DNA from 2 places in the Intrasporangium mesophilum genome. Region 1 is predicted to be linked to the other one. Evidence: riboswitches for the same ligand, from Rfam matches in the RefSeq annotation. Region 1 holds a riboswitch; the other holds the start of a gene.
What was found. Region 1 has a riboswitch for cobalamin ahead of ACYVLP_RS02095 (SCO2322 family protein). Riboswitches for the same ligand answer to the same signal wherever they lie in the genome.

Region 2: another riboswitch for cobalamin. It lies ahead of ACYVLP_RS04610 (magnesium chelatase subunit D family protein); the one in region 1 lies ahead of ACYVLP_RS02095 (SCO2322 family protein).

Annotation. Positions count from the first base shown of each region.
Region 1 covers NZ_BAAGRF010000003.1:162,260-167,801, reverse strand. Annotated here, with positions in the region: gene ACYVLP_RS02120 (class I SAM-dependent methyltransferase) at 1-22, shown strand, start outside; gene ACYVLP_RS02115 (protein-L-isoaspartate O-methyltransferase family protein) at 63-632, shown strand; gene ACYVLP_RS02110 (DUF3043 domain-containing protein) at 731-1,309, shown strand; gene ACYVLP_RS02105 (serine hydrolase domain-containing protein) at 1,446-2,810, opposite strand; gene ACYVLP_RS02100 (hypothetical protein) at 2,807-3,022, opposite strand; cobalamin riboswitch at 3,070-3,229, shown strand; gene ACYVLP_RS02095 (SCO2322 family protein) at 3,323-4,060, shown strand; gene ACYVLP_RS02090 (energy-coupling factor transporter transmembrane component T) at 4,080-5,156, shown strand; gene ACYVLP_RS02085 (ABC transporter ATP-binding protein) at 5,153-5,542, shown strand, end outside.
Region 2 covers NZ_BAAGRF010000004.1:265,933-271,474, forward strand. Annotated here, with positions in the region: gene ACYVLP_RS04600 (cobalt-precorrin-4/precorrin-4 C(11)-methyltransferase) at 1-431, opposite strand, end outside; gene cbiE (precorrin-6y C5,15-methyltransferase (decarboxylating) subunit CbiE) at 428-1,657, opposite strand; cobalamin riboswitch at 1,699-1,828, shown strand; gene ACYVLP_RS04610 (magnesium chelatase subunit D family protein) at 1,883-4,039, shown strand; gene cobO (cob(I)yrinic acid a,c-diamide adenosyltransferase) at 4,039-4,650, shown strand; gene ACYVLP_RS04620 (cobyrinate a,c-diamide synthase) at 4,659-5,542, shown strand, end outside.

The DNA of each region.
Region 1 (5,542 bases):
CGCCCGGCCCCGTCCCAGCTGACAGCCGCCGCAGGACGGGCGAGTGGTGCTTGACTCGGAGCATGGACCCGGTCGACGAGGCCTTCATCGCGGTTCCGCGGGCGCGCTTCCTGCCGCGAGGAGCGCGCTGGCGCGCCGGCCACGACGGTCCGATCCACATCGGCCACGGCCAGACCAACTCCCAGCCCCGCACCGTGGCCGACATGCTCAGGCTGCTGGACGTGCAGCCGGGCCAGCGAGTGCTGGACGTCGGCTCGGGCTCGGGATGGACGACCGCCCTGCTTGCTCACCTCACCGGCCCCGAGGGCGAGGTGGTCGGGGTCGAGCTCGAGCCGGACCTGGTCAGCTGGGGCGCGTCCAACCTCGCCGGGTGCGGTATGCCGTGGGCCACGATCCACGAGGCCGCGCCGGACGTGCTCGGCGACCCCGAGCACGCACCCTTCGACCGGGTGCTCGTGTCGGCTGAGGCGACCTCGCTACCGCAGCCGCTGGTCGACCAGCTGGCCGACCCCGGCCGGATGGTCCTGCCGATCCAGAGCCGGATGACGCTCGTGGAGCTCGACCGGGACGAGCTGACGACGAGCACGCACGGTCTCTACCGCTTCGTCCCGTTGCGGCAGAGGCGGGAGTGACGGTCGTGGCGCGTGCCACGAGTGCCCGTTGGGGCACCGAATGGGCGTGGATTCGGGCGGATTCAGGCTCAGGGGCCCGCGCGGCTTAGAGTGTCCCCGTGTTCGGACGCAAAAAGACCCTCAACGACGAGCTCGCACCCCAGGTCGAGACGCAGACCGACCGATCCGGCGCCAAGGGTCGGCCGACGCCCAAGCGGCGCGACCAGGAGGCGCTCAACAAGCGTCCGCTCATCGTGACCGACCGCAAGGCCGCTCGTTCCACCGACAAGACGGCCCGCCGCGAGGCGATGGCCAAGCAGCGTGCCGGCATGATGACCGGCGACGAGCGCTACCTGCCCGTTCGAGACAAGGGGCCCCGCCGTCGCTTCATCCGCGACAGCGTCGATGCCCGGTGGAACATCGGCGAGTTCATGCTCCCGATCATGCTGATCGTGCTGCTGCTCAGCTTCGTGAAGACCAGCTGGGCCCTGCTCGCGGTGTTCGTCCTCGTCTACGGCCTGATCCTCGTCGCGATCGGCGACGCCATGCTCATGTGGCGGCGGATCCGCAGGCGCGTCGACGACAAGTTCGGCCACTCGGAGAAGGGCGACGCGTGGTACGCCATCATGCGCGCCTTCCAGATGCGCCGCACCCGGATGCCCAAGCCGCAGGTCGCCCGCGGCGAGAGTCCCCGCTGACCGGCGAGCCCGTGTAATGGTTCGGCGCGCGTCGCGCCTGGACCGACGAGCAAAGCGAGCGCAGCGAGCCAGCCGAGGAGGGAAGGCGCGACGTGAAGGCGCGCCGAACACGGCGAGCGGAGCGAGCCCAGACAACTCACAGCAGGTCGGCGAAAGCGAGCGGCTGCCGCGTGACGGCATACGTCGCGAAGTACAGCTTCTCGACCGACCCGTCGGACGCGCGGACGACCTCGAGCACCTCGCCGCGCTCGCGCCCGGCGACGGCGCGGTAGCGATCCGGGCCGTCAGCCGCATACCGCGTCTCGGAGAGCGGTTCGTCCTCGCTGAGGCGCGACCAGAGCTCGCCCTCGCGCACGAAGAAGGTCAGCGGCGACCCTTCGGACCACCACAGCCCGAGCAGCTCGTCGAGCTCAGGGTGGGCCGACTCGGGAACCCACGCCGGGGCCAGGGTCGGCTCCGCCTCGAGGACCGAGTCGACGAGGTCGGTCGCGAGCGTCAGCGGCAGCGCGCCTGAGGTCGTGTTGGCGAAGACGACGGCCGCGAGTCCCTCCTTGCGGCGCACTCGCAGGCCGGCGAGGTAGCCGGGCATGGCGCCGCCATGCCCGACATAGACACGGTCGCCGCGGCGGCCCATGCCGAAGCCGAGGCCGTATGCCCCGCTCCAGCCGTCGACATCGGTCATGATCAGCGGCCGGCACATCTCCTCGACCGTCTCCGGCCGCACGACCCGGTCGTCTGGGTCGGCGACGTACGCGGCGTACCTGGCCAGGTCGGCCACGGTGGACCACAGGCCGCCGAGCGGTGCCGTGGCGTTCAGTGTGAACAGCGGCTCTTCGCGGGCGGTCCCCGCGTACGGGTCGATCTGGTAGCCGAGGGCGCGGTCGTCGGCCGGCTCGAGGCCGGTGCGGGTCATCCCCAGGGGCTCGAGGACCCGCGCTCGCACGACGTCCTCCCAGTCCTGCCCGGTGACCTGCTCGATCACCTGGCCCAGAAGTCCGTAGGCGAGGTTGGAGTAGTGGAACGCGTGGTGCGCAGGAAGGACCTGCTCGGCCTCCTCGACGCCGTCGAGGAACGCGGCACGGTCAGGGGCCTCGAGAATCTCCCAGATATTGCCCACCGGCTCGCGCTGCAGTCCCGAGGCATGAGCCAGCATCTGCCGCAGCGGCACCTGAGCGTGCCTGGTGCCGGGCAGGAACGTCCCCAGCTGGTCGTCGAGGCTCAGGCGGCCCTCGTCGCGCAAGGACATCACGGCCAGCGCCGTGAAGGTCTTGGTGACCGAACCGATCATGAACTGGGTGTCGTCGTCGGCAGCGACCGGCGTCTCGCCGAGACGAGCTGATCCGACGTGTGCCGACCACACGAGCCGGCCGTCCCGCACCACTCCGACGCTGACCCCTGGCGACCGCCACTCCTTCTGCGCGGCGACCACCTGACGGAGCAGCGAGCGCTCCAGCCCGTCGGAGAGCGACCCCGAAGCGGCCGCGGCGTCCACGGCGCTCATTCGGCCGCTCGCAGGCTCATCGGGCCATAGACGACGGCGTCGTTCTGACGGAGCGTGACCGCCTCGACACCCGCAGCGAGCAGCTCACGCCACGACTCTCCGAGGTAGCTCTCGGCATCGCTCTGGGTCGGGAAGCCGCTGGTGGCCAGGCCCTCCCCGGCCATGCTGTTGCCGTGGTTGTCGAGATACAGCCAGGTCCAGTCACCGCTCATGGCGTCACCCTAGTTGGCGCGTCCACCGAGGCCGCATGGGGCGTGTTTGACGGACCCCCCACGGGCGTGCCACGGTTCGCAGTACCGAAGGACGACGGGGCAAGCCGGTGAGAATCCGGCGCTGACCCGCAACCGTGATGCCGCTCGCACGAGGCCCTGCCCCGCCAGGCGACCAGCCGGAAAACCCGCGCCCTTACCGGCTCCTTTGTCAGTCTGTCGTGGAATGCGGACCGGAGTCACCCTGCCGGGCCGACCCGATGGTCGAGGTCCGACACGGTGTCCGACCGCGAGGAGGTAACCGTGTCCCCTGTTCGTCGCGGCCCGCTCCGGGTCGTCCTTGCCCTGCTCGTCGCAGCCTTCCTGGGCGCGCTCACCGTCGCGCCCGCCCAGGCAGCGGCCTACCGGTTCTGGGGCTTCTACCAGCTCGAGAACGGCGCGTGGGTGTTCGCCCAGAAGGGTCCCGACCAGACCGTCCCCGCCGACGGGTCCATCGACGGCTGGCGGTATGCCGTCGGTGACGAGAGCTCGAGCCGCTTTCCCCGCGCGGTCATGACCTTCGAGCAGGTGTGTGGCTCGACGGCGCCGCAGGCCGGCAGCAAGCGGGTCGCGGTCGTCGTGGACTTCGGGCGCCCTGCCGACTCCGAGAACGCCGCGACCCCGCCCGAGCCGAAGGCGGTCTGCGCCGTGGTCCCGGAGAAGGGGACGAGCACCGAGGTGCTCAAGGCCGCGGGCGAGCTGCGGGTCGAGAAGGGACTCATCTGCTCGGTCGCCGGCTATCCGGCCTCGGGCTGCGGCGGCGAGGTCAAGGAGGTCAGCGCCGAGGCGAAGGCCGCTGACACGGCGGTCACCATCGCTGCACCGGCCGCCAGCACGTCAGCCACACCGTCGACGACCGCTCCCGCCGACGCGGCCGCCCAGCCGGCGTCGAGCAGCAGCGGAGGGTCGACGGCGGCATACCTCATCGTCGGCTTGGCCTTGCTCGCGCTCATCGCCTACCTGGTCTACCGGGCGCGGTCTCGCGCCGGCAGCGACGCCTGAGAAGGAGGACCGGCCTCTGATGCAGCTCCGTCCCCGACTCCAGCACCCCGCAGCCTGGTGGCTGTGGGGGCTGGGGCTCGCGACAGCTGCGTCCCGCACCACGAACCCGGTCCTGCTCCTGCTCGTCATCGGGGTGTGCGTGCTCGTCGTGAGCGAGCGCCGCGACCCGGCGACTCCGAACGTGCTCCTGGCGTTCCTCGTCGTCGGGGTGACCGTCGTCGCCTTCCGTGTCGTCATGACGGCCGTGCTGGGCAACGGCATCCGCGGCGACACACCACTGTTCACGATCCCGCAGGTGCCGCTGCCCGACTGGGCCTCGAGCATCCGCATCGGCGGTGAGGTCACGCTCGAGTCGCTGCTGTATGCCGCATACGACGCCCTTCGGCTCGCGGCGATCCTCGCGTGCCTCGGTGCGGCCAACGCTCTGGCGAGCCCGCGACGCCTGCTGCGCTACCTGCCTGCCACGCTCTACGACATAGGCACGGCGGTGGTCGTCGGGCTCACGTTCGCGCCCCAGCTGGTGACGGACGCCCGCAACGTCCGTGCCGCCCGCACGCTGCGCGGGAGGGACGGACGCGGGCTGCGCGAGCTGGCGCGCCTCGCCGTGCCGGTGCTCGAGACGGCGTTCGAGCGCTCGCTGGCTCTCGCCGCGTCGATGGAGTCCCGCGGCTACGGGCGGGCCGTCACGATGACGTCCTCGAGCCGCAAGCTGGCCACCGGCCTCGCGCTGGCCGGCCTCGCGGGCGTCCTCGCCGGCCTCTACGGCCTGCTGGACTCCTCGGCGGGCGGCGTGCTCGGCCTGCCCCTGCTGCTCGCCGGCGCTGCCCTGGCCGCGGCGAGCCTGCTCGTCGGCGCATCGCGCGACCACCGGTCCGGACACCGCCGCGACCGCTGGGCGTGGACCGAGACCCTGACCGTCCTCGCGGGGGCGGTCCCGGGGGCTGTGCTCGTCGTCGCCTCCGCCCAAGGCTGGCCGGGCATCGTGCCGGGCCAGCAGGCCGAGCTCCCGGCAGTTCCGCTGCTTGCCGTGGTCGCGATCCTGGTCGCCGCGCTGCCGGCCTGGCTCACGCCCAGACCCCGGGAGGTGACCCCGTGATCGTCTTCGAACAGGTGTCCGTGGAGTATGCCGGCGCGCCGGGTCCCAGCCTTCGTGACGTCACGCTGGAGATCCCGGAAGGCGAGCTGGTGCTCGTCGTGGGCCCCACCGGCAGCGGCAAGTCGACCCTGCTGCGCACGGTGAACGGCCTCGTCCCGCATTTCAGCGGTGGCACCCTGCGTGGGCGGGTCACCGTCGACGGTCTGGACACGGCGCAGCACCGGCCGCGCGACCTGGCCACGGTCGTCGGGCTCGTCGAGCAGAACCCCTCCTCCACGTTCGTCACTGACGTCGTCGAGGACGAGGTCGCCTACGGGATGGAGACGTTGGGCCTGGACTCCACCACCATCCGGCGGCGGGTCGAGGAGACGCTCGACCTGTTCGGG
Region 2 (5,542 bases), on a different contig from region 1:
TGGGTCGAGTCACGGTGCGCCCTGGTGAGAACCACCGACTGGGCGACCTCCGGGACGGTCAGCTCCCGGCCTATGAGGGCTGCCGCGGCCGCATAGGCGGGCACGCCCGGGGTCACGTCCCATGGCACACCAGCCCGGTCCAGCCGACGGGTCTGCTCCGCGATCGCGGAGTAGATCGAGGGGTCTCCGGAGCAGAGTCGAGCCACGTCGTGCCCCGTCTCGTGGGCCCGGATGCAGTGCTCGACGATCGCGTCGAGGTGGAGGTGCTGCGTGTCGACGAGCATCGCGTCTGGGCGGCAGTGAGCGAGCACCTCGGGTCCGATGTAGGTCCCCGCATAGAGACATACCTCGGACCGCTCCAGGAGACCGACGGCCCGCAGGGTGAGCAGGTCGGCCGCGCCGGGGCCTGCTCCGATGAAGTGAATCGTCACGCGCGCTCCTGTCGAATCGCTTGTGGCACAGTCTTTTCCGCGGACCACTGGATCACCGCTCGGGCGGGTCGCCACCCGTTGAGCGAGCCCAGAGGCTCCAGGTCCTCGATCGCGACCCGGGACATTCGACCGCCGAGCCTCGCGCGCGCGTCGTGCAGCACCCGCTCCGTCTCGACCGTCACCGCGTGCACCACGAGGCGTCCGCCGGGGACCAGGGCTGCCCAGCAGCGGTCGATCAGGTCCGCAGTCGCGCCCCCGCCGACGAAGACGGCGTCCGGCGCGGGCAGTCCGCTCGCCAGGTCCACCGACGCTCCCTCGTGGACGACGAGCCCGGGCACGCCGAGTCGCCTCGCATTGCGCCGGATCCGCTCCGCGCGCTCGGGATCGCGCTCCACCGAGTGCACGACGATGCGCGGGTGCTGGCGGGCGAACTCGATGCCGACCGAGCCGGAGCCCGCGCCGAGGTCCCACATGAGGTCCCCGGCCTGCGGCGCGAGGTGTGCGAGGGCTGCGGCGCGTACGAGCCGTCTCGTCAGCTGCCCGTCGTTCTCGTATGCCGTGTCGTCGAGACCCGGCGCCAGGGACCGCGGTGACGAAGCGGGGTCGGGGCGGCACTCGATGCACACGACATGCAGCCGAGGGACGGGACGGCCGTCCCACGATGCGGCCACGCACTCGGTGCGCGACTCCTCCGCAGCGCCGAGGTCGCCGAGGACCGTGAGGCGGCTGGCGGCATACCCCTCCTCGACGAGGAGCCGCGCGATGCGGGAGGGACCGTCCTCGCCCGAGGTGAGCACGATGACCCTCGCACGCGGCGACAGGTCTCGACGGAGGCGGTCCACGTCGCGGCCCACGAGGGTCACGGCGTCGGACTCCTCTGCCGCCCAGCCCATTCGGGCGCGCGCCAGCGAGACGGAGGAGACGTTTGGATGGATGCGGACAACATCGGAACCCCACGCGTCGAGCAGGGTCGCCCCCACACCGGACACCAGCGGGTCGCCGCTCGCGAGCACGACCGCGCGCCGCCCGAGCAGTCGGGGCAGCAGCGCGTCGAGCCCCGCACGAAGCGGGGACGGCCACCGGATGCGCTCGACGCGAGGCGTCCCGTCGAGCATCGCCAGATGCCGCTCGCCGCCCACGACGACCTCGGCCCCGTCCACGAGCCGACGCTCGTCGGGGCCGAGAGAACCCAGACCGGACGCGCCGACCCCGACCACCTCGATCACGTCCGCGACCCTAGCGGGGTGTCCGGGTCGAGGGGTCTGGCAGACTGCGCAGTGGCGACGGGGAGAGGAATCCGGTGAGAGTCCGGAGCGGTCCCGCCACTGTGATGCACGACCGACAGCAGCCCGTCGGCCCGTGCCAGCCAGGGCATCTCCCGCCGCTGGTCGCGTCCGCCGGGCGGGACCGGTCAACCACGCGGGCGAGGCACCCGCAGGAGGCACTCGACGATGTACGACGGCTCGACCGACCCCATGTCCTTCCCGTTCACCGCCGTCGTCGGGTCGGACGACCTGGCGCTCGCGCTCGTGCTCACTGCGGTGTCACCTGAGGTCGGCGGGGTGCTCGTCCGCGGCGAGAAGGGCACCGCGAAGTCGACGATGGTGCGCGGCCTCGCCGCGGTGCTGCCCCCTCAGACCGTTGTGGCCGGATGCCGGTTCGGGTGCGCGCCCGCCGCGGTGCCCGAGGGCGAGGCGTATGCCGTCGGCGGCCTCCCGGGGCGCGCTGACCACTGCCCCGACGGGCCGCACGACCCGCTCGGCGAGGTCAGTGCCCGGCCCGCCCGGCTCGTGGAGCTGCCCATCGGGGCGACGGAGGACCGGGTGGTCGGGTCACTCGACCTCGAGCGGGCGCTGACGCACGGCGAGACGGCCTACCAGCCCGGCCTGCTCGCCGCCGCCAACCGCGGCATCCTCTACGTCGACGAGGTCAACCTGCTGCACGACCACCTCGTCGACCTGCTCCTCGACGCGGCCGCGATGGGCCGCAACACCGTAGAGCGCGACGGCGTCTCGGTGTCCCACGCTGCCAGGATCGTGCTCGTCGGCACCATGAACCCCGAGGAGGGTGAGCTCCGTCCGCAGCTGCTCGACCGCTTCGGGCTGACCGTCGAGGTCGTGGCCCCGCGAGACCCGGACCTGCGGGCGGAGGTCGTGCGCCGGCGCCTGGCCTTCGACGCCGACCCGGCCGGGTTCGCGTTGCGGTTCGCCCCTGCTCAGTCCGAGCTGCGCGAGCGGATCGTCGGGGCGCGCATCAGCCTGGCCGAGGTCGTCCTCCCGGACTCGGAGCTGACCCGGATCGCCCGGGTGTGCTCGGCCTTCGAGGTCGACGGGCTCCGTGCGGACATCGTCACGGCGCGTGCTGCGGTCGCCCATGCCGCGTGGTCCGGCCGCCTGGCCGTGACCCGTGAGGATGTCCGCGCGGCCGCCCGGCTCGCCCTGCCCCATCGCCGGCGCCGCAACCCGTTCGACTCCCCCGGCCTCGACGAGGACCTCCTGGACGCAGTGCTGGGCGACGACGAGCCGGAACCCGATCCCGACGCCCAGCCCGACCCCGGTCGAGACGACGGACCGGACAGCGCAACGGGCCCGGCCCTCGGCACGCCCCCCGACACGCCGAGCGGCACGCCTCTCGATCGCCCCGCTCGTGACGGGGCTGACTCGCCGACCGGCGCACCCACCGACGAGGCCCGTGCCCGCGCTCATCCGGATCCGGAGGGAGGGCCAGCGCGCGACCTCAAGAGCTCCGACCGCGCGGCCCCTGCGACCGGGGTCAGCAGACCCAAAGAGCCTTATGGCGCAAGGCTGCTCACCATCAAGGGCCTGGGCGCGGGTGATCCCGGACGACGGTCGTCCGCCGTGACGCGGGTCGGCCGCCGCATCGGCGCCGCGGCGAGCACCGATGGCGCCGTGCACCTCCCCGCCACGATCCGCGCAGCCGCTCCCCACCAACCGGTGCGAGCGGACCGGCTGGTGATCCGGCCGCAGCACCTGAGGCGATCCGTGCTGCAGGGCCGGGAGTCGAACCTCGTGCTGCTCTGCGTCGACGCGTCCGGCTCGATGGCCGCACGCCGACGCATGGAGGCCGTCAAAGGGGCGGCGCTCTCGCTGCTGCTCGATGCCTACCAGCGCCGAGACAAGGTCGGCCTGGTGACCTTCCGTGGAGACTCCGCCGACCTCGTCCTGCCGCCGACCAGCTCGGTCGACGTCGCCGCCAGGCGGCTGGAGACTCTGGCCCACGGCGGACGTACGCCGCTCGCGGAAGGGTTGCTCACGGCATACGACACGCTACGCGTCGAGCGGCTGCGCGACCCGAGGCGGCGCGCGCTGCTCGTCGTGGTCACTGACGGCCGCGCGACCGCGGGTCCTGACGCGCTGCCACGGGCCCTTCGGGTGGCCGTCCAGCTGCGCCACGAGGGCGTCGACTCAGTGGTCGTCGACTGCGAGTCGGGACGGTTCCGTCTCGCCCTGGCGACCCGGCTCGCACAAGAGCTCGGGGCCGAGTACGTTCCGGTTGGCGAGCTGGCTGCGTCGGCGATCGTCGACGTCGCGAGGGCCCGCCGAGACACGGCCACAGCCACGAGGAAAGCCACGAGGAAGGTCGCCTGATGCGCGGGCAGCCCACCGCCGTCCCAGAGGACGGACTGACCACTCGACAGCGCCGAAACCGGCCCCTCGTGATCGTCCACACGGGCGAGGGCAAGGGCAAGTCGACCGCGGCCTTCGGTCTCGCGCTGCGTGGGTGGAACCAGGGCTGGTCGGTCGGGGTGTTCCAGTTCGTCAAGAGCGCGAAGTGGCGAATCGGCGAGCAGAGCGCGGTCGAAGCCCTCGCCGACCTGCACAGCGACACCGGCCGCGGCGGCCCGATGGAGTGGCACAAGATGGGATCCGGCTGGTCCTGGTCGCGCAAGGACGGCACCGAGGACGACCACGCCGACGCCGCCCGCGAGGGCTGGGCCGAGATCAAGCGGCGCCTCCACGCGGAGACCCACACGCTCTACGTGCTGGACGAGTTCACGTACCCGATGGCATGGGGGTGGGTGGACGTCGACGACGTGGTGCAGACTCTCACCGACCGGCCGGGTCACCAGCATGTCGTCATCACCGGGCGGCGATGCCCCGACGGTGTGCTCGAGGCCGCCGACCTCGTGACCGAGATGACCAAGGTGAAGCATCCCTTCGACGCCGGCCAGAAGGGCCAGCGAGGGATCGAATGGTGAACCAACCGATGAGCACCAAGCTTCCGAGAGTCGTCATCTCCGCACCCGCGTCGGGCCACGGAAAGACCACTGTCGCAACCGGACTCATGGCCGCCCTGCGCGACCGCGGGCTCGGCGTGTCCGGCTTCAAGGTCGGGCCCGACTTCATCGACCCCGGCTACCACTCGCTCGCCACCGGGCGTCCGGGACGCAACCTCGACCCCTTCCTCACCTCCGAGAGCCTCGTCGGGCCGCTCCTGCTGCACGGCGCGAGCGCTCATGGGCACACTGACGTCGCCGTCATCGAGGGCGTCATGGGCCTGTTCGACGGGAGGATCGGCGGAGACGGCTTCGCCTCGACGGCCCATGTCGCAGGGCTGACCCGCAGCCCTGTCGTCGTGGTCCTCGACGTCAGCCAGATGGCCCGCACGGCAGCGGCCATCGTGCACGGGCTGGCGACATTCGACCCGACCACCCGGGTCAGCGGAGTCATCCTCAACAAGGCGGCCTCGGGCCGGCACATGCGCGAGGTGTGGTCGGCGCTCGAAGCGACGGGCGTGCCGGTGCTCGGAGTGCTCCCGCGCGACGCGGAGATCGAGGCGCCGTCGCGGCACCTCGGGCTGGTCCCCGCGGCGGAGCGCGACGAGTCCGCCCAGGCTCTCGAGGTGCTCGCCGCACGGGTGGCAACGCACATCGACCTCGATGGCGTACTGGCGATCGCGCGGTCCGCACCGGACCTCGCTGGTGAGCCGTGGGACCCGTCGGCCGCGCTCGGCCGCGCAGCCCGGCCCGACAGCGTACGACCCGTCGTCGCGGTCGCCGGCGGGCGCGCGTTCACCTTCCGCTACGCGGAGACCGAAGAGCTGATGTATGCCGCCGGGCTGGCTCCCACGGTCTTCGACCCCCTGCGTGA